2 regions of the Paenibacillus sp. JJ1683 genome follow, and region 2 is predicted to be linked to the other one. Evidence: predicted binding sites of a transcription regulator. Region 2 holds the regulator's gene; the other holds the start of a gene.
What was found. Region 2 encodes LexA, which represses DNA repair genes until DNA is damaged. Its sites were predicted from a motif close to CGAACATATGTTCG; they were not measured.

Region 1 (15,565 bases), 670 kb from region 2:
GAAAGGGGTGAGTTCCATCGAAAAAATACGGGCAAGTCTGCGTCGAGGTAAGCCGCTATTAAAGCTTAGAGGTCTAATAACGCTGCTCGTATGTCTGGTTATGGCACTTGTGCTCCTGCCAGTAACACTGTTATTTGCCGAGAGAGTTGAGCATGAAACGGAGAAGGGACTCGAGGAAAAGGCAATGTCCATTGCGCGTACACTAGCCCATACACCGCTTATTATTGAGCAATTGCAACAGACAGGTTCTTCTCCTTCCATGCAGGAGTATGTGAAGAAGGTCTCAACGGCGAATCATATCCAATTTGTCGTGGTTATGGATATGAAGGGAATTCGTAAAACGCACCCGGATGCTAGGAGGATCGGCAAAGCCTTTGTCGGAGGGGACGAGTATACTGCACTTCATGGTCAGGAGAGCGTGTCCGTTGCAAAGGGGACATTGGGCATGTCCATGCGGGCCTTCTCCCCCGTGTTTAGTGTGACGGGAAAACAGGTAGGTGCGATTGTTGTCGGTATATCCATGCAGGATGTACAGCGGGCCCAGGAAGGCAACACCCGTCTTATTGCTATCGCCATTGGGATCGGAATGTTGATTGGCACAGGAGGAGCGGTTGTGCTGGCTCGTAAAATCAAAAATATGCTGGTCGGTCTGGAGCCGCCGGAAATCGCACGTTTGCTGGAGGAACGCAGCGCGATGTTACAGTCCATCAAGGAAGGCGTCATTGCGGTGGATGAATGCGGTCGTATCATGCTGATGAATGCAGAAGCGATCCGTCTACTGAGGCAAGCGGGGATTGAAGATTTCTCATTCTCTGGACAGGAAATTACTGTGTATTTATCTGCTTTCCGATTACAAGAGGTCTTGGAAGTAAGCACTCCACTGATGGATGAGGAAATGGAGCTGGGTGGGATCACCTTGCTGACCACCAGTGTTCCGATACGGGTCAAAGGAAAAATTGTCGGAGCCATTGTAACCTTTCGGGATAAGACGGAGATGAAACAGCTTGCTGAACGTTTGACAGGAGTTTCTCTGTACACGGAAGCACTACGCGCGCAGGCTCATGAATTTATGAACAAGTTGCATGTCATTATGGGGATGGTGCATTTGCGAATGTATGATAAACTGGAGCACTATATTATGGATGCTGTCGAGCATCATCAAGTAGAGATTGGCTCCATTACTCGGCAGCTTAAGGACCCAGTGATGGCGGGGTTTGTGTTAGGGAAATTAAGCCGGGCCAGAGAGGCAGGGGTAAATTTTGAACTGACTCCGGGTAGTTACTTGCCTGAATCCAGTCAAACTCAAACGACTCATGAACTGATTACTATTCTTGGCAATCTGTTTGATAATGCAGTGGAGGCGATGGAATCTCTGGAGCACAAGCGGATTACCCTTTCACTTTATTATGAAGAAAACCAGAAAAATGGCTGTCTGACCTGTATCATGTGCGACAATGGTCCAGGTATACCGGAGGGCCTTGGGAAGGCCATTTTTGAAAAAGGTTTTTCGACCAAGGGAGAGTCGCGAGGGATGGGACTTTACCTAGTGTCGCAAAGCGTGAAAAGGCTACAAGGTAGTGTAAAGTTGATCCCAGTCGAGCAGGGGTGCTGTTTTCAGATTAAGATTCCATACATTATAGCGGGGAATGATGAACATGATTAATGTCCTGATTGTAGAAGATGATCCGATGGTTGCGGAATTCAACCGCAAATATACGGAGCAGGTAGAGGGTTTCCTATGTGGTGGTTGGGCTTCTTCGGTGGAAGAGGCTAAGAAATATATAGCTGAACAAGCCATTGATCTGATATTGCTGGATGTGTATATGCAAGAAAGTAATGGCCTCGATTTACTGTCATTTATACGGGAGGCTGGAGTGAATGTGGACGTTATTGTCATCTCAGCTGCAAGTGACATGAGTAGCATCAAAAAAGCGATGAACTTTGGCGCGGTGGATTATTTAATCAAGCCTTTCCACTTTAACCGTTTTTTAGAGGCCCTTACCGGGTACCGAGAGCACATTAGTATTGTTCGTGAGCGTAGTCTACTGTCGCAGGAGGAGCTGGACCGACTGATTTATCATAAAAGCTTGACTAAAGACTTGGCACGGTTGCCTAAGGGGATAACGAAATCCACGCTGGCTATGATATGGAATTGTATCCAGCAGCATCATAAGGTTCTGTTTTCCACCGAGGATATTGCGGAGAGTGCAGGGATCTCCAGGGTGTCTATGCGCAAGTATCTGGCTTTTATGACAGAGATTGAAGTGCTTTCTATGGAAACTATATATGGTACCATTGGACGTCCTGTTTACCAATACCGGGTGTTGCCGCAGGCAGAAGGAATCATGAATAGTTATATTTAGCCCTATTTCTGATTACTTTAGTTACTAAAGTTAGTTCTTAGTTTTAAAACCAAATAAAGCGTTTTCCAAGGTGTAGAATGGGAACATGATCATCATTCTTCACTTTATGGAGGGAGATTTATGGAAAATGCTACGAACCAGCCTGTCATTCAAAAGGGGCAAAGATGGAGTAAAAATACTGTAGATGGGTTTAGGATGCTGGGCAGGATAAAGGTGGGAGTTATTCCTCTTCCACTATATGCCGTGATTGCGCTAATTGTTTATGCGGCTGCAATTACAGAAAGACTTCCGAACGATCTATTGGGCGGGTTTGCCGTCATCATGATTTTAGGTATACTGCTCAGTGATCTAGGGGCCAAACTTCCACTGCTCAAACATATAGGCGGGCCAGCCATTTTATCCCTTATGGTTCCATCGTTAATGGTATTTTGGAATATGTTCAGTCCATCTGCAATGGGGGCTGTGCACACGCTTATGAAAACCTCAAATTTCCTTTATTTTTACATCGCATGTCTAGTAACAGGAAGCATTCTTGGCATGGATCGCAAAATGCTGATGAATGGAATTGTCAAAATTTTTGCCCCCATTATCATAGGATCTATTGCTGCTGTTGCTGTCGGTATGGTGGTGGGTATGGCTTTTGGCTACAGTGCTTATCATACATTTTTTTTCATCATCATTCCGATTATTTCAGGTGGGATTGGAGAAGGTATTTTACCGTTGTCCATTTCGTATGGAATGGTACTGGGCAAGGATTCTGCGGAATTCGTATCCCAGTTTATCCCGGCTGCCATTATCGGTAACATTGTTGCAATTATAGGTGCAGGCGTCTTGAAGAGATTAGCGGAGAAAAAACCAAAAACTTCTGGTAACGGAAGGTTGTTGAAACTAGAAAAGGACGAAGACAAGTTAGCTCCGGTAAATTTGGGGCAATCCGTTTCTTTTCCATTAATGGGTGGTGGTCTGCTGTTGGCCTGTACTTTCTTTATTGTGGGTAAGCTGCTAGAGCCGTATCTCCATATTCCAGGGCCGATTCTCATGATTCTGGCGGCCGCATTAATAAAGTGTATTCAGATCATGCCGAACACATTGGAGCAGGGAGCTTTTCATTTGTACAAATGTATAACCGCTAGTTTGACGTGGCCCTTGATGGTGGGGTTAGGCATTTTGTATGTGCCATTAGATAGTGTAGTTGGGATTCTAACGGTTCCTTATGCGATCACCTGTGCATCTGTAGTGGTTGCATTGATTGTTACTGGATACTTCACAGGAAAATGGATTCATATGTATCCCGTAGAAGCTGCCTTGGTGACCAGTTGTCGCGGCGGATTGGGGGGCACGGGCGATGTAGCCATTCTGTCTGCATCCAATCGGATGGAACTGATGCCTTTTGCCCAAATTGCAACACGGATTGGTGGAGCAGGCACCGTCATTTTAGCAACCTTGTTACTACAATTATGGAGCTGATGAGTTTTAGACCAAGCTATAAAATTCATATCATATACAGTCATGAAAGGATGGAGAAATATATGGGCAGTTTAAGAGATGAAATCAGAGAATTACACGAAGGTGGCAAAATGGAGACCTTACCCAAGAAGCGAATTGAAACGATGGAGGGGTTGTCCAAAGTTTATACGCCAGGTGTGGCTCAAATTTGCATGGAAATTGCCAATGATCCAGCCAAAGCGTTTCAATTAACGATCAAAAAAAATACAGTAGCAGTCGTTTCAGATGGAACAGCGGTACTTGGATTAGGAGATATCGGGCCGGAGGCAGCTATGCCTGTGATGGAGGGGAAGGCAGTACTGTTCAAACAATTTGCAGGTGTCGACGCATTCCCAATCTGTCTCAATACGAAGGACCCTGATGAGATTGTTCAAATTGTCAAAATGATCGCTCCTGCCTTTGGCGGCATTAACTTGGAAGATATATCTTCACCACGCTGTTTTGAGATCGAGAGACGGTTGGAGCAGGAACTCGACATTCCAGTATTTCATGATGATCAGCATGGTACGGCAGTCGTGGTATTAGCGGGTTTGGTCAATGCATTAAAGGTATGCGGCAAAAAAATGGAAGATGTCAAAGTAGTTTTTGCCGGTATCGGTGCGGCGGGTATGGCTTGCTCGCGCATGCTGCTCAAGGCAGGAGTACGCAATCTGATTGGGGTCGATCGGCAAGGAGCCATTCACCGCGATGTGGAATACAGTAACCCGCATTGGACAGAGTATGCGAACATGACTAACCCGCATAATCTAAGTGGAAGCTTATCTGAGGTAATTGTGGGAGCTGATGTGTTCATCGGTGTGTCGGGTCCAGATATACTGACTGTGGAAGACATACAGAGCATGGCAACTGATCCTATAGTGTTCGCCATGGCGAATCCGAAGCCAGAAATTGATCCGGCAATAGCTTCACCTTATGTTCGTGTGCTTGCTACCGGTCGCTCCGATTTTCCTAATCAGATTAATAACGTGTTGTGCTTTCCGGGAATTTTCCGAGGCGCTCTGGATTGCCATGCGAAGACGATTAACGAGGAGATGAAACTGGCTGCCGGGCTTGCCATCGCTGATGCAATTTGCCCTGAGGAGCTAAGTGAAACTTATATCATACCGGATGTTTTTAATCCAAAGGTGGTGCAAAAGGTACGGGATGCTGTTATTCACGCAGCCTGGGAGACAGGAGTAGCCATGTCAGGTGAAGCTCCGGCTGCTACTTTACGTCCGTAAAAGTTATGTTCTTCACAAACTTTAGTTCACCGTCTTGCCCTGCTGTTCATGACAATGCAATGTCTGTATCCGTTAAGCTTTCGTGGAGAATATAAAGTCTTGCCAATGAGCAGGATATAACAAAGCGTAACGATCTATGTTCTCAAACACGAGTTGCGCTCAATACTACACAGGGAGATTTTGGGATGGGCGAAAAAAATATTTTGGCGTATTTCAAAAGTCCTGAGGAAGCACAGGGAGCCGCGAGAAAACTGGAGGCTCTCCGGGTAACGGATATGTCGATAGATCGTTTTAGCCGGTATCCGCGGCAGTCTACAGGCAACGCCGGATTGCCTGTGTTTTCGGGACAGATTAGCAGCTTGTCCTCACTCACACAGGGCGTGGATTTTACAGATGCTTCTCCAGCGATATTGGCTGCGGCTGATCCTGCTGCCAGTGGCATGAGTGATGGAGGACAAGGTGGACCGACAGGCCGCGATATTTTGTTGACTGCGGTGGTGGACGAATCCATTCATCATCAGGCGATGTCGATTGTGGAACAAGCGGGTGGAATGCTGTGACAAGTTTGGAAGGAGCAGTGGCCGATGTCTAAAAACAAACGGTTCGATAAAGTGCTGACCAAAACCGAGAAAATCAAACGCATGCAATCTGCCAAAAACGAAGATGTTGAGTTCTCCGCAGAGCAGGCAGATGCTGAGGATCTGGAAGCGATCCGACGTAGTGAAGTAGCTGACCGCCGTCAGCAACGGATCATAAACGACAACGAGTAGAATACAATAAGGCGGGTATCCCACCTATTAAAGGTGATTTGTGGGATAGCCCGTCTTATTTATGTTTCTCCTTTGTTCTATTCATTAGTGGACTTATACCAGATGATAGGTGTAACAATAACTAGCATTATAATCTAATATTGTCTTTGTCATACTGGCTTTTTTGAACTCCTATGCGAGTATATAGTACAATGTAATGTATGCATGTGAAATGAGGAGGAAATGTAAACCATGTTGTGGAATGAAATTACAATACATACAAGTGAAGAAGCCGTCGAAATGATTTCGAATTTTCTGCACGAAGCAGGTGCGGGAGGGGTTTCCATTGAAGAATCCGGTTCGCTTAATAAGCCCCGGGACACGTCTTATGGACAATGGTACGATCGTCCTTTGAACGACATTCCTGAAGGACAAGCGATCATCAAGGGCTATTTTGCCGAAAAAGTAGACATGGACAGCGTGCGTGCACAAATTGAGCCGCGGGTTGAACAATTGAGAACTTTTGATATTGACCCTGGCGAGGTTCAGTATGAGCTGAAAACGGTCAACGAGGATGATTGGGCTAATGCCTGGAAGCAATATTTTAAGCCTTTACGTGTATCGGATCGTTTGACCATCAAACCGACTTGGGAAGAGTATGAGCCTGCGAGTGAAGATGAAAAAATTATTGAGCTTGATCCGGGTATGGCCTTCGGCACTGGAACACATCCGACGACGTCCCTTTGTCTGAGAACGCTGGAATCCGTGATTCAGGGTGGAGAAGAAGTGATTGATGTTGGTACGGGCTCCGGTATCTTAGCGATTGGAGCAGTCAAGCTGGGAGCAAAGCATGTACTTGCCTTGGATCTCGACCCGGTGGCGGTATCGAGTGCGCGTGAAAATACGCGTTTGAACGGACTGGAGGAACGCATCACCATTAAAGAAAGCGATTTGCTCTCCGTGCTTAATGCAAGCGATCCAACGCTGGGTATTCAACTGCCAGTCAAGCTGGTGGTAGCTAATATTTTAGCCGAGATCATTTTGTTGTTCATTGATGATGTATATAATGCCCTACAGCCAGGCGGTATTTATATTGCATCAGGAATTTGGAAGAACAAAGAAGAGGCTGTCGAAACCGCATTGAAAGCTGCTGGCTTTGAGATTACCGAAATCAACCGGGATGAAGATTGGCTGGCGTTTGTGGCGAGAAAGAGGTAAGCATGGATTTTTTACAAAGTATTTTTCGTGTAAATTTAAATGTCCTTCCATTTTACTTGTTGGCTGTGATCATATCGTTTACGGTGCATGAATTTGCGCATGCGTATTATGCCAATAAATTTGGCGACCCTACGGCCAAGCTACTGGGGCGCGTGACTTTAAATCCGGCAGTGCATATTGATCTGCTGGGTACGCTGTTACTGTTGATCGGAGGCTTTGGTTGGGCCAAGCCAGTCCCGGTCAATCGTGACAATTTTAGCCGCCCACGCCTTATGGGCATTATTGTATCGGCTGCTGGTCCGCTGAGCAATCTGCTGCTTGCATTTGTGACTACACTGATCTATGCTGTGCTTCTTCATTTTCAGGTATTGCCGGGAATGGAGAACCAGCGGGTGGCTCAGGCAATCTATTTGTTTATCAATGCGCTAATCAATTTAAATTTGTTTTTGTTTATCTTTAATCTGATCCCACTGCCTCCACTCGATGGCTACCGGATTGTGGAGGACGTGGCTCCGACTCCTGTGCGCCGCAAGCTTCAGCACTTTGAGCAATGGTCGATCTTTATTTTTCTGCTTATACTGGTAATTCCGCAAGTACGAGCTGTAACGATTGAACCTCTTTACACGCTGTCTCAGATGATTTATATACAGTTTTTACAGTTCTCTTTTTACATTACCGGATTGTTTGGAGCCTAAGGGCTCCTTTTTTTTACGAGAATTGGTATAACATAAACGGAAAAGGGAACAGACTGGTCATACAGGCGCAAAAGATGATATGATGGTGCTTGGTGATTTCATCGGATTTTGTACGGAACGTTAGTGGATAATAGTTATTTTTAGAATAGGTGTGAGAGAATGCAGCGTTATTTTATTCCGGCAGAGCAATTTCTAGAAGATCACGTAATTGTTACGGGTGAGGACGCGCGACATATCGCCAAAGTCATGCGAGGCCGTAGTGGTGACAAAATTATAGTCAGTGACGGGGTATCCAGGGAAGCGCTAGCTGCATTGGATACGATTGAGCAGGACCATGTGAAGGCGACGATTATCGAACCGCTGGAGATGACCTCTGAACCGCATGTTCAGATCACCATCGCGCAGAGTCTTCCTAAAGGGGACAAGATGGAGACGGTGATGCAAAAATGTACGGAAATCGGAGCCACCGGGTTCGTACCGTTTTTATCCGAGCGTACGGTCGTACAGTATGATGCCAAAAAGGAAGGCAAGCGACTGGAGCGTTGGCGCAAGATTGTGAAGGAAGCGGCTGAGCAAAGCCATCGCAATCGGATTCCGGAAATTAGCGCACCCCTGACGTGGAAAGAACTTCTGGCTTCTTTTGCTGGGTATGATTTGATATGTTATTGTTATGAAAAAGAGCAGGGGCGGCAGCTACGGGATGTAATCCAGCCTTTCGCAGGACAATGGGTGTCCACAGACAAGCCGCGTGTGCTGGTGGTGGTGGGCCCGGAAGGCGGCTTTACTGAAGTGGAAAGCCTAGAGGCTGAGCAGGCTGGGGCACAGTCTACAGGACTGGGAAGACGTATTTTACGTGCGGAAACCGCAGGTATGGTTGCATTGGCATGCATTTTATATGAGACAGGAGAAATGGGAGGGGTTTAATATGCCATCAGTGGCATTTTACACATTAGGTTGTAAAGTAAACTTTTATGATACAGAAGCGATCTGGCAGCTGTTCAAAAAAGAAGGTTATGAGCAGGTGGATTTTGACGAGCAGACTGCTGATGTCTATTTAATTAATACATGTACGGTTACGAATACCGGTGATAAGAAGAGCCGTCAGATCATTCGTCGTGCGATTCGCCGAAATCCAGATGCCATTGTGGCAGTGACGGGCTGTTACGCTCAAACTTCTCCGGCCGAAATTATGGATATTCCAGGTGTTGATCTTGTTATTGGTACGCAGGATCGAGATAAGATTATTCCGTTTGTGAAGGAGATCCAAGAGTCGCGTCAACCTGTAAACGCTGTGCGTAATATAATGAAGACGCGTGTGTTTGAGGAAATGGATGTGCCTGATTTTGCTCATCATACCCGTGCGTTTCTAAAAATTCAGGATGGCTGCAATAACTTCTGTACCTTCTGCATTATCCCGTGGTCGCGGGGCTTATCCCGCAGCCGTGATGCCGCGAGCATTATTACACAGGCGCGTCAACTGGTGCACGCAGGCTACAAGGAAATCGTACTCACGGGTATCCATACTGGTGGTTATGGCGACGATATGGATAATTATGACCTGTCCGATCTGCTGTGGGATCTGGAGAAAGTGGAAGGGCTGGAACGTATCCGTATCAGCTCGATTGAAGCCAGTCAGATTGATGAAAAAATGCTGGATGTACTGAAACGCTCCAATAAGCTGGTTCGCCATTTCCACATACCGCTTCAAGCAGGGGACGATACCGTGCTGAAACGGATGCGCCGCAAGTACACGACAGAAGAGTTTTATAACAAAATGCTCATGATTCGTAAAGCGATGCCAGATGTAGCAATTACAACAGACGTAATTGTCGGCTTCCCTGGAGAAACGGACGAAATGTTCCGTAATGGCTATGAGCTGATGAAAAAAATCGGCTTCTCGGAAATGCACGTGTTTCCGTATTCCAAGCGTACTGGCACGCCTGCGGCACGTATGGAGGATCAGGTGGACGAGGACGTGAAAAATGCGCGTGTGCGTGACCTGATTGCATTGTCAGAGCAAATGCAGCTGGCATATGCTGAAAAGTTTGTTGGTCAGGTGCTGGAGGTTATTCCTGAAGTAGCCCCTAAAGGGACGGAAGATAGCGGTATACTTTATGGTTATAGTGACAATTACATTCAACTGGTGTTTGAAGGTAATAAGGATCTAGTTGGCAAGGTGTGCCGCGTGAAGCTGACGAAGGCGGGCGTTAATGAAAGTGAAGGCCAATTGGTCCGCGTATTGGAGAACGGGCTGCAAACAGCTTTGTAAAATAAAAAGAGCCTGAACAGGCAATAGCGATGGTCAACAAGGATTTCGCCTTTCCCTACAGAGAGGACGGAATCCTTGTTGCGCAAGGAAAGGAGATTACAGGATGGCAGCAAAAAAGGAAATTTCCGCAGGTGGCGTAGTGTTTCGCAAACAGGGGGAGCAGCTTGAAATTCAGCTGATTACCGACCGATATGGCAAGACATCTCTGGCTAAAGGCAAAATGGAGCCAGGTGAAACAATCGAACAAACCGCTCTACGTGAAATTCGTGAGGAAACAGGGCTGAACGGGCGGATTATTCAGCATGTGGATATGATTGCTTATACGTACCAGCACCCTGAATATGGGGAAGTGGACAAGGAAGTTCATTATTATCTCGTAGAGGCACTGGATGGGAATTTGCAGGCACAGATAGAAGAAATCAAAGGCGTCGCGTGGCATACGCCCGAAGAAGCATGGCGTCTCCAGCGTCAGGGTGGATATGACAACAATGATGTCATTCTGAGCAAGGCGCTGTCTATGCTAGGAGTTAACGTTTAATCCTATGGGAAGACACTTGCTCCTCTATACGAGTCCATACAGGTAAATAGCAGAGGGGCAAGGCAAGCAGAGAACTGATGACGTTAAACAGGGTTTGGGCATGCGCTACCTTGGCTCCGGGCTCAGTAGATATCCAAGAAGCGGCCATATCCAGCCCGGGGATTAACGGCATAAAGAGCAATGCCCCGCCTACGTTCAGCAGCACGTGGGACCAGGCCACAAATTTGCCGGACACGCTGCCGCCAACAGCGGCAATCAGGGCAGTCACGCAGGTGCCCACATTGGAGCCGATGACGATGGCGATCCCTACATCAGCTGGCAGGGCACCCGCAGCAGCCAGGCTAATCGCCATACCAATGACAGCTGCGCTGCTGTGAACCAGTGCGGTTAGGCAGGCTCCAGCAGCGAAGGCCCACCACATGTTGGCTGCAGCATGATCAAGAAACCAGCGGAATAGTCCGGCTTGCTCAATCCAGGGGCCAACGGCTTGCATCACGCGGATACCTGCGAGAATCAGCGAAAATCCGGCAAAGACGAGGCTGATAAATTGTACAGCCTGTGGGCGGCTAAGCCCATTGGAGGTGGCTGAAGCTCCGGCAGCTGCATACTGACGGCCAGCGACCGTTTCCCCCCACAGAACAGCAGTGCCCCAGCATAGCAGTGATCCACATAGCAGTGGAGCAGCCAGCTTGCCGAGCTGGAGGCCCATCAGCTCGGTCGTCAGGCAGGTACCAATATTGGTACCAAGAATGATGCCGAGCGTGCGGCCGTAGGTCAACAGCCCGGCATTGACCAGTCCGATCGTCAGCACCGTTACGGCGGTGCTGCTTTGCAGTAGGGCGGTAATGCCTGAGCTAAACAACATACCCCGCCAAGGGGAAACCGTAGCCCGGTTTAGCCAGCGAGTAAGGAAGGGGCCTGCCAAATGCCGGAGGGCAGCTTCCATCAGCTTCATTCCACCTAAAAAAATAAGCAGCCCACCGCACAGCGGCAATATAACATGTATAAACACGGCTTTAGCCCCCCCTTTTCTAGGTGAAAATGAGAATACTTATGTAACAGCCTATGATCTACCTAGGACAGCCATGACAAGCATGGCCGAGCAGTTTTTTATGGAACGAACATTTTGTAGTATCTTCACAAGCTTTTAAAGCGTGACGTCGACATACAGGCGGGCAGTAGCGAAGCGGTTCATTTGAAGCTGGAGAAGCGCCAGCGATCGTAAGACCAAATGAATCGGCGGAGCCGCGCCCCTATCGAACAAAATGTTTTAACACTTTGAGTAATCCAAGAATAGGAGTGAAGGATTTTGCCTTCAGTAATATTAGAGCGTAGCCGTAAAAAAAGGCTGGAGCAAGCACACCCTTGGGTGTTTAAAAATGAAATAGCCAAGATTGAGGGTGATCCAGAAGCCGGTGATTTGGTCAGCATCCTGAACCATCAGGGGCGTTATTTGGCGACAGGTTACTATAATCCTGCTTCACAAATTACAGTGCGTGTGATGTCCTATGAGCCGCTAGAAGTGATGGACCAAAGCTTCTTTGCCCAACGTTTCCGCAATTGCTTGGAGCACCGCGAACGCTTTGTGACCGGAGGAAACGCTTATCGTTTGGTGTACGGCGAGGCTGATTTTTTGCCTGGGCTGATTGTAGACCGTTTTGGTGATGTATTGGTCGTTCAGCTGTTAACGCTTGGCATGGATCGGCGCAGGGAAGAAATCAGAGATGCACTTGTTGAAGTAATGGGGCCAGTTGGTATATATGAGCGTAGTGATGTATCCATCCGTGAGCTGGAAGGGTTGGAACAGACGAAGGGTCCTTTGTACGGCGATTGCCCGCGCCATGTGGTGGTGACGGAAAATGGCTTACAAATCAAGGTCGATATCGAAGAGGGACAAAAGACGGGGTATTTCTTTGACCAGCGTGAAAATCGTGCAGCCATCGCGCCGTTGATGACAGGTTGGGGAGCGCGTAGCGGAATTACGTTGCAAGAAGTAGCTGCAAACCCAGGGGATGACGGCACAACGGTCATAAAGCCTGTGAATAAAAGTGGTAAGGTTGTTGAATTCCCATTCTGGGACGGTGCAACTGTATTGGAATGTTTTTCACATACAGGTAGCTTTACGCTCAATGCGTGTAAACATGGTGCGAAAAAAGTAACTTGTCTGGATATTTCTGAACATGCGATTGAAAGTGCTCGGGATAATGTGAAGCTGAACGGTTTTGAGGATCGCGTCGAGTTTGTCGTCGACGATGCTTTTCAATATTTACGTAATCAGGTTAAAGGTGTAGAGGAACGCACCGCGCGAGCGGGCGGCAAAGGAGATACATCTAAGCCGCTGACTGCGGGTGGCGGACGTACCTTTGACGTCGTTATTCTGGATCCGCCGGCTTTTGCCAAAACGAAGAGTGCTGTCAAAGGAGCTACACGTGGATATAAAGATATCAACCTTCACGGAATGAAGCTCGTCAATGAGGGCGGTTATTTGGTAACAGCGAGTTGTTCGTTCCATATGCGGCCGGAGCTGTTTTTGGACACGATTAAGGAAGCGGCTGCAGATGCTGGCAAAATCCTCCGACTGGTAGATTGGAGAGCGGCAGGGAAGGACCATCCCCAAATTTTAGGTGTGGAGGAAGGTCATTATTTGAAATTTGCCATCTTTGAGGTGCGCAGCCGGACACAGCTGTAGATTTCATACCCTTGTCAAAGTTAAACTACTATTAGGCGATAAAGATAAATAGGTGAAAACAAACTCATTTTTAGTATACATCAGTCCTGTAGAGAAGGCTTGCACCAAGCCATCCTGCGGGACTGTTTGTTTTTGAGAAGAGCCCAATTGCTACAACATGGCAAACGTACGTTCTTTTCTCCTTTGCCTGATATGCTATACTGTTTAATAGAATGTTGTTGGTTAGAAAGGAGGCGGCATCATGTCGGTCCGCTTATTGATTGGCCGCTCTGGTAGTGGTAAAAGCACGTTAATCCGTAATGAAATGACCTCTATGTTACGCGAGGAGCCGCTAGGTAAGCCTATGCTGTTACTTGTGCCTGAGCAATCGTCATTTGCTTCAGAGCATGCGTTGCTCACCGAAGTCGGAAACGGTATTCAGGGGTCGGTGCGCGCCCAAGTGATGGGATTCCATCGTCTTGCCTATTTAGTCATGCAGGAAACAGGGGGTTCAGCACTGGTGCCTGTAACAGAAGAAGGCAAGAAGATGCTTTTATATAAAATTATTCGTCGTCGCAAGGATGAACTGAGTTTATTTAAAGATTCGGGAGACCAACTCGGTTTTGTGGATCGGTTGAATACGTTGTTCACAGAGCTAAAGCAGTACGGAAATGATGCTCGGTCTGTACCGGAGCAACTGGATAGAATGCATGCTGCGGGGGAGTCCACTCCGATATTAAGAGGCAAGCTCAAGGATATCAGTCTAATCTATGAGGATTTTGAACGGGAGCTGACGCTTAAATATATCGATGGTGAAGATACGCTTCGCATGCTGACAGAACAGATTGCACAGTCTTCCCTCGTGCGCGGAGCAGACATTTGGATGGATGGCTACCGGAGGTTTACACCACATGAATACAAGGTGGTGGAGCAGCTTATGCTGCACGCCTCTTCGCTGACAGTGGCGCTGACCTGTAACCGAAGCTACGAAAGTGGACAGCTTCCGCATGAGCTGGATTTGTTTCATCCTTCAGCGGCTACCTACGTCAAGCTTAAAGGAATGGCAGAGGAGCTGATGATTGAAACGCAGACACAGTTATTACGCCCCGATCCAATGCCTAGGTTTAAGGAACGTCCAGCGTTGGCGTATTTGGAGGCTAATTTCGAACATCGCACAGGGCTGCGGAATCAGGAACAACGGCTGCGGCTACAGCAACTGCGAGAACAACGGACAGATACACAACCGGAGGGCATAAAACTGTATGCTGCGGCAAATCGCCGCGCCGAGCTGGAAGGAGCCGTACGCGAAATGCGCCGCCTGGCCCGCGAAGAGGGCGCGCGTTATCGGGAGATGGCTCTGTTTGTGCGTCATATTGAAGATTACGAGCCATGGGTGGAACCGATATTCAAGCAATATGAAGTTCCAGTATTTTTGGATCAGCGGAGAAGTATACTTCATCATCCCTTGGTGGAATTGGTTCGGGCTTCACTGGATATCGTGCAGCGACGCTGGCGATACGAGGATGTATTTCGTGCGGTCAAAACAGACCTTCTATTGCCGCTGGACGGTCGAGTGAGCCGCGAGCAGATGGACCGTCTGGAAAACTATGTGCTGGCCTGCGGAATACAAGGTAGCCGTTGGACAGATGGCCGGGCATGGCAGGCTGTGCCCAGTTTGTCGCTCGAGCTGGAGGAACAGGAACGGAACCGTCAACGGGATGAAACGCTGGATTTGATGGAGCTGTGCCGAGATGTGATTGTGACACCTATACATGCGTTTGAGAAGCGTATAGGGAAGGCACGAACGGCGCTTGAGAAGAGCGAAGCCGTATATCTGTTGCTGGAGGATGCAGAAATCGGTCACAAGCTGGACGCCTTCATTCATCAGGCAGAAGAAGCTGGAAATCCCGAGCAGGCGAAGGAGCACCGTCAGGTATGGGAGGCGGTGCTTGAACTGCTGGATCAAATCGTCGAAATGATGGGTGATGAGCGACTGGATACTGCTTTGTTTGCGGGAGTGCTGGAAACGGGATTAGCTGAGTTCCGTATGGGACTTGTTCCGCCGGCTCTGGATCAGGTACTGGTCGGAAACACGGACCGTACGCGTGTATCCGGTATTCAACATGCCTTTGTGCTAGGTATGAACGAAGGTGTAATGCCGGCTGTGTTCCATGAGGATGGGGTGCTGAACGAGCAGGAACGTACGGCATTAAACGAACAAGGCGTAGACCTGGCGCCAGATATGACAAGACGTCTGTTGGACGAACGGTTTCTCGCTTATACAGCCCTGACCTCTGCTGGTAAAAGCCTGTGGATGAGCTATGCAGTGACTGATGAAG
Region 2 (15,565 bases):
CCAGGGGAGCTGCAAGAAAACTTTACTTTGACAGATGATCAAAAAGCCGCTGTTCTTAAAACATTTGAACCTGAAATCAAAGATTTAGCCGCACGTCGCGGATATAAAATCTGGGACGTCATCACTTTATCTGAAGCAACGCCGAATTTGGAGGAGCTGCTGGCCAAATTCGAGCAAATTCACACCCATACCGAGGATGAAATCCGCGCCATTGTTGCTGGTAAAGGGATTTTTATCATTAAAGGCTCTGAAGAGATCGGCTATTTTAATGTAGAGCTTTCACCAGGCGACGTTATTTCTGTTCCTGAAAATACACCGCACTTCTTCACTTTAATGGAAAATCAAAAGATCGTCGCAGTCCGCTTGTTCATCGAAGAAAATGGATGGATTGCTGAACCGTTTGAAGATCCAACATTCACTACAGCATAATTACGATGTATTGTGTCAATAAGAAAACTCCCTCTGCTCTGTAGCATATCGAGCGAAGGGAGTTTTCTTTATACTTGTTTAGAAGACTGTAGATTATTTACTTTAAAGATTGAATAATTCCATGCAACTCAGACAAATGCTTGATTTGGAACTTCGGCTTGATCTCTGTAGTATTGGTTTTATCGTTCCGATTCAACCACACCGAATGTACACCAGCTGACAAAGCCCCTTGAATATCAGTCGTCAGCTTATCTCCTACCATTAAAGCTTGTCCAGGTTCAATTCCTAGAAGTCCCAAAGCATGCTGGAATATAGAAGGATCAGGCTTGCCCCGACCAAAAGAACCTGAAATGACAACATGATCAAAAAAAGGAGCCAATTGAGGAACTCCATCCAGCTTCTCCTGTTGTAGATCAGGGGAACCATTTGTCAGCAATAGTAGCTTGTATTGTCCCTTCAATTGATCCAGAATTTCAAAAGTTTCTTCATATACATGTGGACGTGCACGTCTTTCCGAAGCAAATTGGGCAGCCAACTTTTCCGCCAACTCCTCATTATCTATCCCCAGTTGCTGAAGCCCTCTGCGCCATGATTCCTTACGATAAACAGGAGCCAACTGTTCCAATTGGCGGAATTCAGGTTGCTCACCTGCTGTAAAATTCGCCCACAGTCCTTCAAACGGATTAATGCCAATCATTTGAGTAAAACTAAAGGTTTCATAGGATTCATACAAAGCGCGCGCTTCCTTGCGTACGGCTTCTTCCAGCGTTTTCGGATCAGCGCCTGTTTCTCGGGAGCCTGTTTGACATGCTGCATCAAATGCCTCTTCTACACTACGTTCATCCCACAGAAGGGTATCATCAAGATCAAACATTATCGCCTGAATCGTCATACGAATTATCCACTCTCTTTCCACTGTATATGTAAGCTTGTCTGTTTGGTCACGAATCAGATCATTATGTGTGCCCATATTAAGCAAGTGGCCGCACCATGTTATATGAAAAATAACATCATACGGCCTTACTTACAGAGCTACAGGCTAAATCGGTTATTTCTTATCTACCTGTATCTGATTGGATAGTGCAAATTTTTCAAGGCGCTCTGCGATGGCATCTGTATCATAGCGTCCCAGTGATTTTGTGAAAATAAAATTACCGCCCTTCCCTTTTCTTTCAACGGTAACGTAACCCTTTTCAATTTTGATGGCTTTCATGTCCCCTGCCGTCATCGGCCGTTCTCTGCCACCTTTTAACATATAAAGGGTATCTTTTCCCACTTTTAAATAAGGACGGCGAATGAAGAAGATAACAGCCAGCATCAAGTACAAGCCAAATACCAGCCAATCCATTCCCCGCATGCCGGTCTTAGTCAAAAAGTAACTCATAAGCATGTACAATACAGCAAGACCAGCCAGCATGATTGGCACAGTAATATTACGGCCACGGAAAATGTCCATTGCTGAACCTGCGCCGTTAATGGTTTGAATGCCTTGTTTCTTGCGCGTTTTATTTAAATGCGCTGTGTTTTTACGTACTTTTCTTTCAAATGATCGGGCCATCTCTCAATTCCCTTCCCAATAAATATTACATTAAAACAATTGCCTTAAAGCTGATCTATATAGATACCAAGAAAGATACCTAATAACAAAAGGCAAATGATGCAGGCTTTAGCAACATTAATGCTTCAGCCCGCCATTTCCCTTCGACGTATCATCGTCCACAAATTCAATGGTTTCAAGTTGCTGCCGAAAATTACGGCGAATGTTGCCTAAATAAATTTCCCGAAGGTTGGCGCGCTCCGTGGTTTCCTCTTCCGTCAATCCTTCGGCTTTTGCTTTGCGCGCTAATTCATTAATGCGCTGTACCAAACTGTCTATATCCAAATTGTGTCCCCTCCATAAAAGCAAAGATATAATACACTTTGACATGTAGAAAAGAGCTTGTCAAGGCTCCCTCATTGCGCTCCTTGACAAGCTCTATAGTCTTATAGATCAGAAGGTGGGAGCTTAAGTACCTGACCTGCCTGCACCCCCCGATCCTCCAAATCGTTAATACGTACAATTCCTTCAATATATACCCGTGTATCCATTCGTTCCGGTTTATGATTCACGGCAATCTTCCATAACGTATCTCCAGGTTGTACAGTCAGCTTAATCACTTCTTCATTGGAAACTGGAGGTGCTGCAAAAACCGTAAGTACACCTGCCCCTGCAACCCAAACGATAATTACTAGAATAAGAAGCTTGAGTAAAAGAGTATTGGTAAGAGCCTGTAACAAACGTACCTTACCCTCTTTTCGGGTCTCCTGTAAATTCTCTAAATTCATCGGAAAAATACTTTGATAAGTGCTATATTTCATAATTGGCCGCGTCCTCCAAACGTTTGTTCTTATGTTTTTCACAATATAACACGAACGTTTGTTTTGTTCAATAGAAAAGAGAACAAAAGTTCGTGAATATTTTTAGGGATTATTTAGAACTTATGTTTGTACGAACGGAGGTTCTATGCTATAATTTTCCCAAACGTTACTAAATGGGGTTGATACGGTATGTCTAAGATTTCGAGCCGCCAGCAGGCCATTCTTGAATTTATCCGCAATGAAGTGCGTCTAAAGGGATACCCCCCTTCTGTGCGCGAAATAGGCGAGGCAGTCGGATTGGCCTCCAGTTCTACGGTTCATGGTCATTTGGATCGTTTGGAGAAAAAAGGACTCATTCGCCGCGATCCTACGAAACCACGGGCTATTGAATTACTCGGTCAAGACGAATCGGATAACAGCAACTTGATTAATTACTCCATTAGTCGTGTTCCCGTCGTCGGCAAAGTAACCGCTGGTCTTCCTATTACGGCGACAGAAAATATTGAAGATTACTTTCCTCTTCCCCAACACTTTGTTGGTGAGGATAAAATATTCATGTTATCTGTTGTAGGCGAAAGCATGATTGAAGCTGGTATTGCTAACGGAGACTATGTAATCGTGCGTCAGCAGCAGACCGCTGATAACGGAGACATTGTAGTAGCTATGACAGATGAAGACGAGGCTACAGTTAAAACCTTTTACAAAGAAAAAGATCATATCCGGCTTCAACCTGAAAATCCAGCCTTTGAGCCACTTCGACTGACACACGTCAGCATATTGGGCAAGGTTGTTGGACTCTTCCGGGACTTCCACTGATTTATCGTGCTTTCTTCCCCGTTATACTACCACGAATATAAAACCGGCCGCCTAGGCGAGCCGGTTTTATATTTTTGTTATATTTACTATGTATGTGTCTCCAACTATTCTTTCCTTTTCAGCAACCTATATTGTCTCTACTATTATATCCGCCCATATCCGAGATAGTTCCACTCTGATCTTAAACTGTTTACTTTTATTAGCTAAACAAATGGAAATTTGACACATATGAACCTACGGTGGCCTTCCTCTATAACGTAAAGTTGGGAAGGCGAACGCAGGCTAGCATGAGCTTTTTTTGTTAAACATTTAGGAACATAGGTACTAGCTTCTTTTTGTCTTTAGTAGATTTATGCTGATACATTACTAGCACAATTGACATATGTATATAGCAGACCTAAAGCAAAGGAGTTATGCAGATGATCAGAAATAGAGTTAAAACGTATAAGCATCGCATCGGGAAAAACAGATATCTGGTCGTTAAAGTCTTTCAAGCCGCAGCTGCTAAAACAGGAAGCGGAAATGCACTCGCAACTAACGCATTAAATATCAAAATTTCAAAGCGTAAGCATAAACATCATTAAGATTTAACCGTACCTTCATTTCTTTGAAGGGAGGTGATATTATGAGCAGAAGACACAGCAACCGTGAATTGAGAAGAAGAAGATTAAACATCCGTTCCAACCAAAGAGCCAATGCGCGTGCAAGAGGTAACGCACTGGCTGTTAATCTGTTTAGCGTGAATGATGGACAACGCAGACGTTAATAATTATTTTCAAGCAAAAAGCAGGAAGAATTCTTCCTGCTTTTTTTGTGTTAAATAATACACCAAACTACCAATCCCGCCAGTTATAGCTTCCTCAAACTTGTATCCGATTTTCATAACTTAAGCATTTCTAGCTGTAAAACCATTCATTAGCTTAACATTGCTGCAATGGATTTGCTCTATTATTTAATTTAATACTTTTTTATAAGGTCCCACTTGCTCGCTTTTCTTTATAAATTTTATAAACAAGGCTCGAACAACAGGACCCATAACCAATAATTGTAATGGATAGGCCACAACAAAGTTCTTTATAAAAATTTCTAAATAGGCTTCAAATAATGAATGATCGCCATTACCCTGACTTAGAATTGAAGTTAATAAACCGTAGAAAGACATAGAACAGGCCATTCCGAACACCATACATGTTGAAATCGTGATAATTAAAAATATTTTTTTGGATTTATCAAAAGGTAGACTTAAAGCAACTTTTTTTGCTACAGGACCCACGATATATAAATCTAATATGAGCGCTATAATAAATCCAATTAGAAATTCAACAGCAATGGTAATCAAGCTAATTTTTCCAATCAATCCGTTAATCAAAAGATTATAGAAGGTCATAATAACGACCATTCCAAAACACATAATAACCCCAAAGTAAAAGCTTTCCTTTTTAGTTGTTGGCATTTAATTCAACCTTTCATTTTTGGATGTGATTATTTTAGCTGCAACCAAATTTTCATGTAAGTGAACTTTTTATGAACATATCGTAACAAACAAAGACAAGTAAGGAATATTCTTCACAACTAATGAACTATGTACAAAATCATTACACATTTATAACATTAAATACAAATAACAAAAAATATCTCTATTACTTTGTATGGCTCCAATGGAGATTATGCTACCGCTACACTCGATGGAAGTTTTGAAGACCCTACCAGTTGGCTTAGTGATGGCGTTTTTCCAGATTTCGAAACACTTTTCCCTTCTTAAGAACACTACTTTCAACAATTTTCTAAAAGACTCTGTCAATAGTTGATGAAGTCTTATTTTATATTGAAAAATCCCCACTACCTTAGCTGGTCGGCGGGGATTTCGCTTATTTATAGTATTTACTTATACTACACATTAGGAATTTTCTAATATTTGATTATAGCTGATCCTGCTTTAACCCACTCTTTGGATTCTAGTTGAATCCATCCATATACAGGTGAGTCAGAGTTGATTTTTTGTTTTATCAGTGAAAGGTTTTCATAGTTGCTGGAACTGTAAAGCGACCCTGTCTTTGGCGCAACTTTTACTGTCAGAATATTTTTTATATTTGGTTCTTCATCAGTACTAGTCCAGACTAATCGATTGTAATAATTAGTGTTAAACGGGTTTTCTAAACCACTAATCGAAAATTTCACTCTTTTCCCGACAATAGATACATCTGTATATGCTGTGTCATCTTTAAAAATTACTAATTGAGATGAAACTAATTCCTGATTTAAAGAGTTTGTATAGGTGTCATGGGTGACGCTTGCTACATCTGCCGAGGCTGATAGCGGGGACAAAACTGAAAATAAGAGAGCAATTGTGGAGAAACATAAAGTAGTTTTCCTTCCTAATTTCATACTCATTATTTTCATCCTTTCCTTCCTATTTATCTTCATCCATAAACATACGGCTTATTGATTGTCAAAGTAAGGGGAGCTTTGTCTGACATAAAAAATACACATTCGGGTAGATTTCATTATCCACTTCTACTCTATATCCAAACTCCTTACATGCGGGTCACTTCTTAAGGTTGTGTTCCGTGGCGATGGAGTCCATTAAATTGCCTAAGCATTTGGTTAAAATTATGAAGCTCAGCATCTTCCCAGTCCGAAATTCGTTCATAGAAAACGGACTCTTTCTCCTTAAGCGCATCAATTAATTTTTGCTGTCCATGCTCAGTAAGAGATAATACAATTCCTCGTCCATCACTTCGGGAGGCCTCTCTGTTCAAATACCCCAAAGACTCAAGCTGTTTGACAAGACGACTCACTGAACTTCGATCCATCGCAGTTGATTCCGCTAAAGTGGCGGCATTTGTTGGGCCATAAGAATACAGCCAACGAACAATATGGAAGGCGGCAGGTTGTAAGGAGGAGTCAAATTTCGCAGCAGCTCTGACATTCAGGGCGTGTGAAGCGCTGATAAGTGCGTTAAGCTGCTCGCCCAACTCAATCTCCAATTTCTCCCTTGGTTCATTTTTAACTTCATTATATTTCATCTTCAATCACCTTTCTCTCGTTCAAAAAACCACAAGTCAAATTTGATTGACATATATCAACCAAATTATTATAGTGGACATATGTCAATCAAATATGCTAACTCACCGAATTGGCTACTCCAATAAAATTGTAACACATGAAGGAGAAATGACGATGTCTAAAAATACTACTGTTGTCATAACAGGTGCCACCAGTGGTCTTGGACAACTAGTCGCAGTTGAATTGGGAAAACGCGGCTGCTTTGACCTTGTTTTGACTGCCAGGAGTAGGGAACGTGCTGAAGCTACAAGAAAACAGATTGAGCTGGTTAGCCCATCAGCGAAGGTTGACTTTTTTTATGGAGATTTATCGGTACTGAAGGATGTTAAACGAATCGGGGATGAGATAGCCGCCGCATACTCTAATATTGATGTGCTGTTAAACAATGCGGGTATCCATGCTTTTGAGCAACGCGTCACTCCCGAGGGGTTTCCTGAAATGGTTGCCATAAATTATTTATCGCCGTGGCTGTTAACATATACACTAAAACCGTGCCTGCAGAACGTAGGCAAGGCCAGAGTTGTCAATGTTGCCTCCGAAGCTTCACGCCGTCATGGAGTTTTGAAGCTCCCCGAGGATTTAACGGATACAACTGCCTTTACCGCTCGTGGCTCATCGCCCATCTATGGAAAGACCAAATTATTGAATATTATGTTCACTGCTGAACTGGCAAGACGATGGTCGGATACGGGAATCAGCGTAAATGCACTAAATCCAGGATTCAATGTTACCGGATTGGGACGAGAACTTTGGTTTGCCCCTCTATTAGAACGATTGTTGAAAATCCTTCATCTTGGAGATCCGCGAAGAGGAGCAGATATCATCACCCGATTAATTGTAGATCCGGAATATCATAAAAAAACAGGTGGATACTTTAACGTCGGAACTGGGAAATCTATTCAACCAGTCTCACCTGGTGGAGATCCCAAGATGCAGCAAAAACTGTGGAAGGTCACAGAGGATTTGCTGGAACAGAAGGGATTCCTTCCATAAGAAATGATTGATGAAGGGATAAGACGGCAATGAATGAAGCATTAATCATCAATAATGCCAACCCCGCACTACATACAAGCATATCTTCAATCATTTGCTAAATCAATGAACGGAATGAGTCACCAAAAAGCAGCAGCGAACCCATTCAGCTTTGTGATTTCGTTTTTTATAACGTTGATAGCCCACGCGTTATCAGTCACACTGATAAGTTCGTAAATTGGTCCACATAAAAATAAGCCTCAGCTTAATCTGAGGCTCAGTGTTCCATACAGTATCTATTTACACTCCAGGCGGCGTAACACGATCTTTTGGGTCACGGCCCCAGCTTCACTATGATTACGGTATGCCTTGTGTCACTCTTGTCGCTTTATACAATATTTTAATTTCTCTATAGTAATCTATTTTTTGTAGTCTATTCTCCCGTTTGCTTCTGCAGTTTCATCACCAGTAATAATATCCCCTCTCAGAATATTGGAATGATTACATAATAAATCTACTATTCTAAGTGTGTCGGAGTAACTTTGTGCCATCAAAATATTTATATGTATGCTTAAAAACTGATCACTTCAGTGACTCATTCGGCGCGTAGTGTAACAATTCCTTTAACTAAAAAACTCTGCTAACCATAAGGCTAGCAGAGTTTTGTGCTTAAGCACCTCCAATTTGTACAAGGATCTGAATATGTTGCGTCAGGACGGGACCAGTTATAAAAAATAAAAAGCTACTCGCAACGATTAACAGTGCCATTTTTTTCAACATTGTCTAACCACACCTTTTCTAATAGTTTAAAATACTCTTCTCTGGTCTCTGGAGACGCATATGCTTGGAAATGTGCAAAGAGACCTGTGCAGTTTATGAAATATGTTTCATTGTTTAGTATATGTGCTTTTACCATTGCACATAATAATTGTTTAAAACCATCACTGTACTTCTTCCTATTTAAATTATAATAGGCCATTTCATAACAAAACAATGCAATATAGTCAGGTACCACTTGTTGGGTGTACATATCAGTAGATGTCGGGAGTTGAGTAGAGGCATCAATGTCTATTTTAAATTTTGTAAGTACACCATCTATATCCAAATTGTATCGGTTAGCTACTATAATAATGTTCAACAACTTTGAGAGCTTCTCACTTTCATTGGCGGTTGTTCCTATATATTCAACAAAATCTAGCAGCACACTAGTGTTTCCGGACATAAGTTTATTAACATAAGTATTACCTTCTGCCCAATGCTGAAACAAGCTAATCCAGTATTGGGTATCTTCGTCAGTCTCTTTGACCCAATCCAAATCTGTGTAGGCGTATGTATATTGTAAGGCTTGTTGATAGTCGCCTCGGGCTTCACAGACACTTGCACACAATAAATCGGCATAGGTAATGTACACAAACATGGGGCGAGTTAGCTTCTTAGTAGACTCAGTGCGTTCTCGGCTGCTCTGTTGATGTTTCAAAGTGTATTGGATTTCCGCTTTAGCTCTCATTTTTCTCGCTATTTCATCAACCTTATCCCATTTACGCAAAGACCTATACACATTAGCTAAGTCCTTTAATGCATCAAGTTGTTCTATTTCGTCTAGGCGCTCGACATAAGGCTCAAAAAGTATGGCTGCCCTAAGATTGCGGCTTTGATCGTCATCAATCTGAATCGTGAAAATCCGATATTGACAGATGGCCAAACGTTCAGAATGTTGATATTTCTCCACTTCTGCTACACTCTCATAGAGCAATAGTGCAGCATCATGTCGTTCCTGCGCTAATAATTCTTCTGCAATGTCAAATAGTTTGGGTGAGTAGAGTAGATTGTCCATGATAGCTCCCACCACTCGACGGATCGCATCCAACTTGTCCAACTCTGCACAGCGATACAAAAATGGTTCGATTCTCCTCATATTGGGGGGAATGTCGATGATATAGTTTTCTACATATAAGTCGTAAAAATAGCCTTCTGGTAAACCCATAGCCTCTGTAATTCTATCAATTTGGTTAACAGACATAGAACTATTGCCTGTTACAATGCCACTAACTATTCCCCTATTAATGCCTGCAATATGCCCGAATTGCGTCAGGTTCAGACCCTCTTGTTTTAGGTATCTATCTAGTTCCGCCCGAATCGTAGGTGTATGCTTCATGCCATATCCACCCTTCACATAAAAATTCCAAAATTTTTATATTGTTGTAGTCTATTTTTCTCTAAAATTGACCATATGTCAATATATTATGCGAATAATGTAAGATTTCAATGTATAGTCCATGCTGTTCACTGACAGCAGAACCCAATAAGCGCAACAACCTATTATGGCAGGGTCCCCTAAGTATGCTGTAAAAACTTAGTTAACCAAAAGGAAGAGATTACTATGGCTACTGCCAAATAACCTATGCACCATTGGGTTCAACTTTTACCATCTAAAAAAAGTGAAGTATGTTGCCTAACAGTTTTTTCATAAAATTAAATCCAAAATGCTTTAGTAATTATAACCAAGAGGATAAAAAGCACCAAAATTGCCGCTGTAGAAGTCCACATATTGTAGCCGCCTTCACATGCACCCATGGTTTTAACCTCCTTCGATTGTTGTACTTCTAATATATGTATAGCTGCGTTTTGTGACAGGGCATACAGACAAACAAAACAAAGGCTCAACCAGCTAAACCGGCAGAGCCTAATCACCTTTTTGCAAAAACTTCAAAAGCTTGTGCTATTAGAGTATCTTCTTTCCAACCGGATCACTTGCTTATCTCTCTGTTAATAAGGAATATGGGATATGCACCGTGAAAACGCCATGTTTAATAGTTCCTGGTTATAAACTAAATACTTACTGTTTTGTTCCAGCACCCAGTTGGCAAAACCTAAAGCTCTGGTGTAACTATCATAATCGTAGGGATTAATTTTAAACTCAAGAATATCCAGCATAATCTGGTTCTCTTCATCTGATAATTCCAAGCCTAACTTACTAAACTGTCTTTGACGAATTCTCCGAGCAGTAGCATCTTGTATAGCTCTGTGCTGATTGGACACTTGTCCATTATGTTGACGATAATACAATACGTTTATGGGGATGTTCGCCATTTGTACTTGGAAAGCTAGTCGGTTCCACAGCTCGTAATCTTCGGCATGAGGATAATTACTATCATATTGAACGCCAAGCCGACGGATCATGCTATTGCGCATGATTATAGCAGGATGGCAGATACAACAATGAAATAACAACCATGTTTTTATTTCGTCATGACTGGCCGGATTTACCTTTATTGATCCCCCACTAGATGAAGTAAAAGCAGCACCGCATACATCAATCAATGGATTTTGATCCATAAATGCGATTTGTACAGCTAGTCGATCTGGCGTAGAAATATCGTCGCTATCCATACGAACGATATATTCACCATTGGCCTTTTTTAATCCTTCGTTTAAAGAAGTGATCAACCCTCGATTGGTATTATGGAAGATTTTTATCACTCTAGGGTCTGATATTTGTGAAATAAGAAAGGTAGATCCATCTGTCGAACCATCATCAATAACAATTAATTCAAAATCCGAATAAGTTTGAGCTAAAATACTGTGTATTGCCTCCAAGACAAAAGCTGCATTATTGTAAACTGGCAGTATGACCGAAGCTCGTGGCACAATATTCCCTCCATTTCATATTTTTCAAATGGAATCAGTATTAAAATCACAAAGCAGCTTCCCTATTTTTTTGATAATGGTTCCCTCTATATTCTCATGTTCTAAGATATGTTCTGAAATATATTTCGAAGCGGCTTCCCGGTAATATAATATGCCTTTTTGAAAATTTAGAAGCTTCCAGTCCTAGAAGCTAGTGCCATCAAAGATTGATTGGTTTGAATATCCCTCCTTCAAAGTCGGTTTAATTACTTCTTAGATAAAGTTGACAATATAAGTAATAAATTTGTACAATTAGGAAAAAATATTTCACTTAGATTCTATTCTTCATCGGTAACAAACAAATATATCTAAGTGGAAAACGGACTGTGAGATTCAGCCTAAGATAATATCTGCATCTTAAAAAGGGAGATAGAATGATGGAACGAAATGTAACATCCGTAGAACACTACACTCCAATTTTGATTGTTGGTACGGGTATATCGGGGCTTGCTGTTGCTTATTATTTATCAAAAAACAATATCAAGTACACGATTACAACAAAAAAGAATGCGCCCAAACAGAGCAACTCCTTTCTTGCAGCCGCAAATACACGTGTTCCATCAGAGAATGATATTAATAATATTATTAATCTTACGGTTGATAAATGTGGAGCAGATCGATCGGTTATTGAAACGCTATATAGAAACTCCAACATAGTTATAAATTTTTTCGAGGAATTAGGAATCTCTTATGAGAAAACATCCTTTGGTATCATGCCTGAATGTTTGATTAAATCACAGGGAGGAAAGAAATTAATTAATTGTTTGTTACAACATATTGAACAACCGCTGTGTAATAAAATTTTGATTCATTTGGAAAAGTATAATGAAGGAATTATCGCATTATTTTATGACATCCAATTAGATCAATTTATCAGGATATATGCTAATTATTTGGTATTAGCTACGGGAGGATATGCGGGGCAATTTAACTACAATGATAATTCACCGGGTTCGACTGGAGAAACGCTTATCTTAGCTAAAAAAATGGGTGCAAGATTAAAGGGAATGTCTACAGTAATGTCTCATCCTTGGTCAATATACAATGGAAGACAAATTTTATTGGGCGGAGTTGTATCTTTAAGTCAAGGGAAAATAGTAGATGAGGAAGGAATTCAACTATTAAAAGATGAGTATATTTGTGATGCCATTGCTCGAGATGATTACCATGAAATGATTGACGAGATTTTACATTTTGAACTCGATTGCATCAAGCAAAAAAAGGATATGTACTTGGATATGAGCCATGCTGATGAAAATATATTGAATGAAAGATTTAAAAAATATGGATTTAGCACTAATGTGGTTAAAAATAAAAGAATCAAAATTACACCAACAATGCACTATTCTTCAGGAGGAATCGAAATCAATGCTAATGCTGAAGTTATAAACTTGAATCGTGTTTTTGCTACTGGTGAAGCTCAATTTAATGGTGTTCTTGGTATGGGAAGAATCCCTGGGCAAGCATTTGCAGCGGGTATCGTTTTCGGTAAATTAATTGCTGACAAAATAGCTAATGAAGGTGTCTTCAATACTCAATACCCGATTACATTTAAAGATCCACCTGAAACTATGCAGCTGTACTCAAAAGAAAATAATGACTTTCCAATTGAAGAGTTTCAGAAAAAGTTGTCCACTCTAATGGTGGATCTGATCGCTCCCGATTCATCTGTGGTTTCTCGATCACTCCATAAAAGAGAAATACAAGAAAGTCAAAACATAATATTAAGTAGAGCAAGAGGATCAGGAAAACGATATGAGGATATTTTAACATTATTTTTTGGATATTTTGTTGCGTTAGAAATTATAGAAGATCTTGAAGAAAAGGCATTCGGTATAGGCTAATAAACCCTTCAATGAGACATTCTCCCTTCCGACAAAACCCAATAAGCGCAAAACTATTATGGCAGAAATTCAGCGAGCACCCACCAAAAGAACAGCGAATGCTGTGGCTATTGCCAAATAGTTTATGCGCTTATTGGGATCAACCTTTTACAATCCATGAGTGAAGTGAAATTACCCAGCAGTTCTTTTCACAAATTAAACCCAAAGTGATTTAGTGATGATAACTAAGAGAATAAAGAGCACTAGAATTGCCGCTGTAGAAGTCCATACACCGCCGCCGCCATTACCTTCATATGCACCCATGCCTTTTAACCTCCTTTATCTGTCGTCACTTTAATATATGTAAAAATACATTCTGTGGTAGGGCATACTGGTAAATAAAAAACACCACACTAGCAGGACCTGCTAGGAGCTAGGGAAGGAAAGCATTGCTAGTTCACAGAAACATTTTTTCCCCTATTTTGAATATATCCACTCTTATTCCCGTTTTCATTAATATTGGACGCAACCTCTCCGTTAGAGCAGGCACCAATGAGAATAGGTGCTTTATCCGGCTCGGTCGCTGCCTACTGTAGTTCCAATCCCCATAACGATCGTACCAATTAAAATCTTATGGACAACTTTAATTTTAAGACTCAGCATTCTGTGACTAAATTTCCACATACCCAACATCAATTAACCCCTCATTTTAAAATATTAGATTGCACTATACTTTGGTAATTGTAACTAGAATATAAAGTGGATATCATAGCGCATCTGAGTTGTTAAAGCTAGTCGAGAAGATGTTCAAATAAAACAAGCTCTACTGACCTTAATCGGTCGGCAGAGCTTGTTATCTAATCTGATTTCGGGCAGATTACTAAAGAAATAAGGGCATTGAACTTGAATGATGGGGTCTATATAATTTTCTTCGCAATATTAAACCCAGCACGATTTAAGGATGATAACCAAAAGGATATAGAGCACCAAAATTGCCGCTGTAGAAGTCCACACACCACCTGCACATCCACTCATAGCTTAGCCCTCCTTTAATTGTTTTCACCTTAATATATGTATAGCTACGACTCTGTGACCGGGCATTCAGTTAAACAGAAAATATACCCAACCAGGCGAATCCAGTGAAAATGAAGTTGTAGACTAGGCATCGGCGTCAAAGTAACTGGCAAGTTAGTAGGTGAATTGTAAATTGACTCACGTTACATCGCGTGTTAGTATGTTTTTAGCCAATAACTGAATAAAAACGTTTTCTAGGGTTCCGCAATCACAAGATTGGTCTGGTCCGAGAGAAAACGCACAGCCATATGGCTGTGACACGGAGGGATAAAAGCCTGGGAGATAAACGCATTGTGCGGTTTATTTCCCAGGCTTTTATCTTTTTTCTTTTATGGCCCAATTTTTAATAAAAAGTTTAAGGAGGAGTGTGTTATGAACAAAACGTGGATTTCAGTCATTGTGGCGGCTATATTCGAGGTTGCTTGGGTTAGTGGGTTAAAGCATGCGGATAGTTTTTGGGAATGGAGTGGTACAGTAGTCGCTATTTACATCAGCTTTTATTTGATGATCAAGGCGGCTCGTTCATTAGCGGTTGGAACTGTATACGCTGTATTTGTCGGACTAGGAACGGCAGGAACTGTAGTAGCTGAAATCCTATTGTTTGGCGCAGACATAAGTGTTTCGAAAGTAGCTTTGATCGGGCTGCTGCTTATTGGAGTGATTGGTCTGAAAATGCTTAGTAAGAAGAAAGAGGAGGTAAGTGGACTATGAATTGGGTGTATTTGATCTTAGCAGGGATTTTTGAAATGATCGGGGTTTTGCTTATAAACAAGTTCAATCAAGCCCGCAGTTGGAAATCGCTGACTCTTTTGATTACTGGTTTTGGCCTAAGTTTTATATTTTTGTCGTTGGCAATGCAAACACTCCCGATGGGAACGGCTTACGCTGTATGGACTGGAATTGGCGCTTCTGGAGGTGCTATCCTCGGCATGATCTTTTATAACGAGCCACGCGGATTAATGCGTATTTTGTGTATAGGGTTGGTCCTTAGCTCTGCTGTAGGGCTGAAACTAGCCAGTTAAAAATATATATTGGTGTAGCTCTAAAGGTCGTTTCCTGAGCAAACTAACGATGAATGTTAACTTTGAAAAAGCTACGGCAGTCTGGGACTTTATTTCCTTGTCCATGGCTGCCGTTGAAATAAAATTCTACCATATTTGCTTATGCTCCCCTCTACTTTTCCATTAATTTATTGAATATCTCTCTATCTTTGGAAGTAAATTCGGAAATCCATTGCTTTTGCTCATACGTGTTGGTACTTGAATCCAATTTAATGAAGCTATTTTCACCAACCACATATACAATATTTTTTCTATTTTATAAGACCGAACGTTATCAAC

Region 1: the regulator LexA is predicted to act here: its motif matches at 13,409-13,422, upstream of addB (helicase-exonuclease AddAB subunit AddB).

The regions. Positions count from the first base shown of each region.
Region 1 is NZ_CM129820.1:3,840,475-3,856,039, reverse strand. It holds gene dcuS (DcuS/MalK family sensor histidine kinase) at 8-1,663, shown strand; gene dcuR (two-component system response regulator DcuR) at 1,656-2,363, shown strand; gene ACUC6J_RS16445 (2-hydroxycarboxylate transporter family protein) at 2,484-3,830, shown strand; gene ACUC6J_RS16440 (NAD(P)-dependent malic enzyme) at 3,893-5,089, shown strand; gene ACUC6J_RS16435 (hypothetical protein) at 5,275-5,649, shown strand; gene ACUC6J_RS16430 (YfhD family protein) at 5,674-5,859, shown strand; gene prmA (50S ribosomal protein L11 methyltransferase) at 6,091-7,056, shown strand; gene ACUC6J_RS16420 (site-2 protease family protein) at 7,059-7,751, shown strand; gene ACUC6J_RS16415 (16S rRNA (uracil(1498)-N(3))-methyltransferase) at 7,911-8,675, shown strand; gene mtaB (tRNA (N(6)-L-threonylcarbamoyladenosine(37)-C(2))-methylthiotransferase MtaB) at 8,677-10,020, shown strand; gene ACUC6J_RS16405 (NUDIX hydrolase) at 10,124-10,558, shown strand; gene ACUC6J_RS16400 (Na/Pi cotransporter family protein) at 10,548-11,570, opposite strand; gene ACUC6J_RS16395 (class I SAM-dependent rRNA methyltransferase) at 11,868-13,247, shown strand; gene addB (helicase-exonuclease AddAB subunit AddB) at 13,489-15,565, shown strand, end outside.
Region 2 is NZ_CM129820.1:3,170,643-3,186,207, forward strand. It holds gene ACUC6J_RS13445 (1,2-dihydroxy-3-keto-5-methylthiopentene dioxygenase) at 1-429, shown strand, start outside; gene ACUC6J_RS13450 (HAD family hydrolase) at 527-1,321, opposite strand; gene ACUC6J_RS13455 (hypothetical protein) at 1,478-1,987, opposite strand; gene ACUC6J_RS13460 (DUF896 domain-containing protein) at 2,105-2,311, opposite strand; gene ACUC6J_RS13465 (LysM peptidoglycan-binding domain-containing protein) at 2,413-2,787, opposite strand; gene lexA (transcriptional repressor LexA) at 2,977-3,603, shown strand; gene ACUC6J_RS13475 (hypothetical protein) at 4,023-4,187, shown strand; gene ACUC6J_RS13480 (hypothetical protein) at 4,229-4,369, shown strand; gene ACUC6J_RS13485 (DUF2798 domain-containing protein) at 4,556-5,056, opposite strand; gene ACUC6J_RS13490 (hypothetical protein) at 5,512-5,994, opposite strand; gene ACUC6J_RS13495 (MarR family winged helix-turn-helix transcriptional regulator) at 6,156-6,629, opposite strand; gene ACUC6J_RS13500 (SDR family NAD(P)-dependent oxidoreductase) at 6,784-7,662, shown strand; gene ACUC6J_RS13505 (helix-turn-helix transcriptional regulator) at 8,384-9,796, opposite strand; gene ACUC6J_RS13510 (hypothetical protein) at 10,114-10,215, opposite strand; gene ACUC6J_RS13515 (glycosyltransferase family 2 protein) at 10,408-11,289, opposite strand; gene ACUC6J_RS13520 (FAD-binding protein) at 11,706-13,172, shown strand; gene ACUC6J_RS13525 (hypothetical protein) at 13,368-13,475, opposite strand; gene ACUC6J_RS13530 (hypothetical protein) at 13,719-13,844, opposite strand; gene ACUC6J_RS13535 (hypothetical protein) at 14,091-14,186, opposite strand; guanidine-I (ykkC/yxkD leader) riboswitch at 14,409-14,509, shown strand; gene ACUC6J_RS13540 (DMT family transporter) at 14,598-14,936, shown strand; gene ACUC6J_RS13545 (DMT family transporter) at 14,933-15,247, shown strand.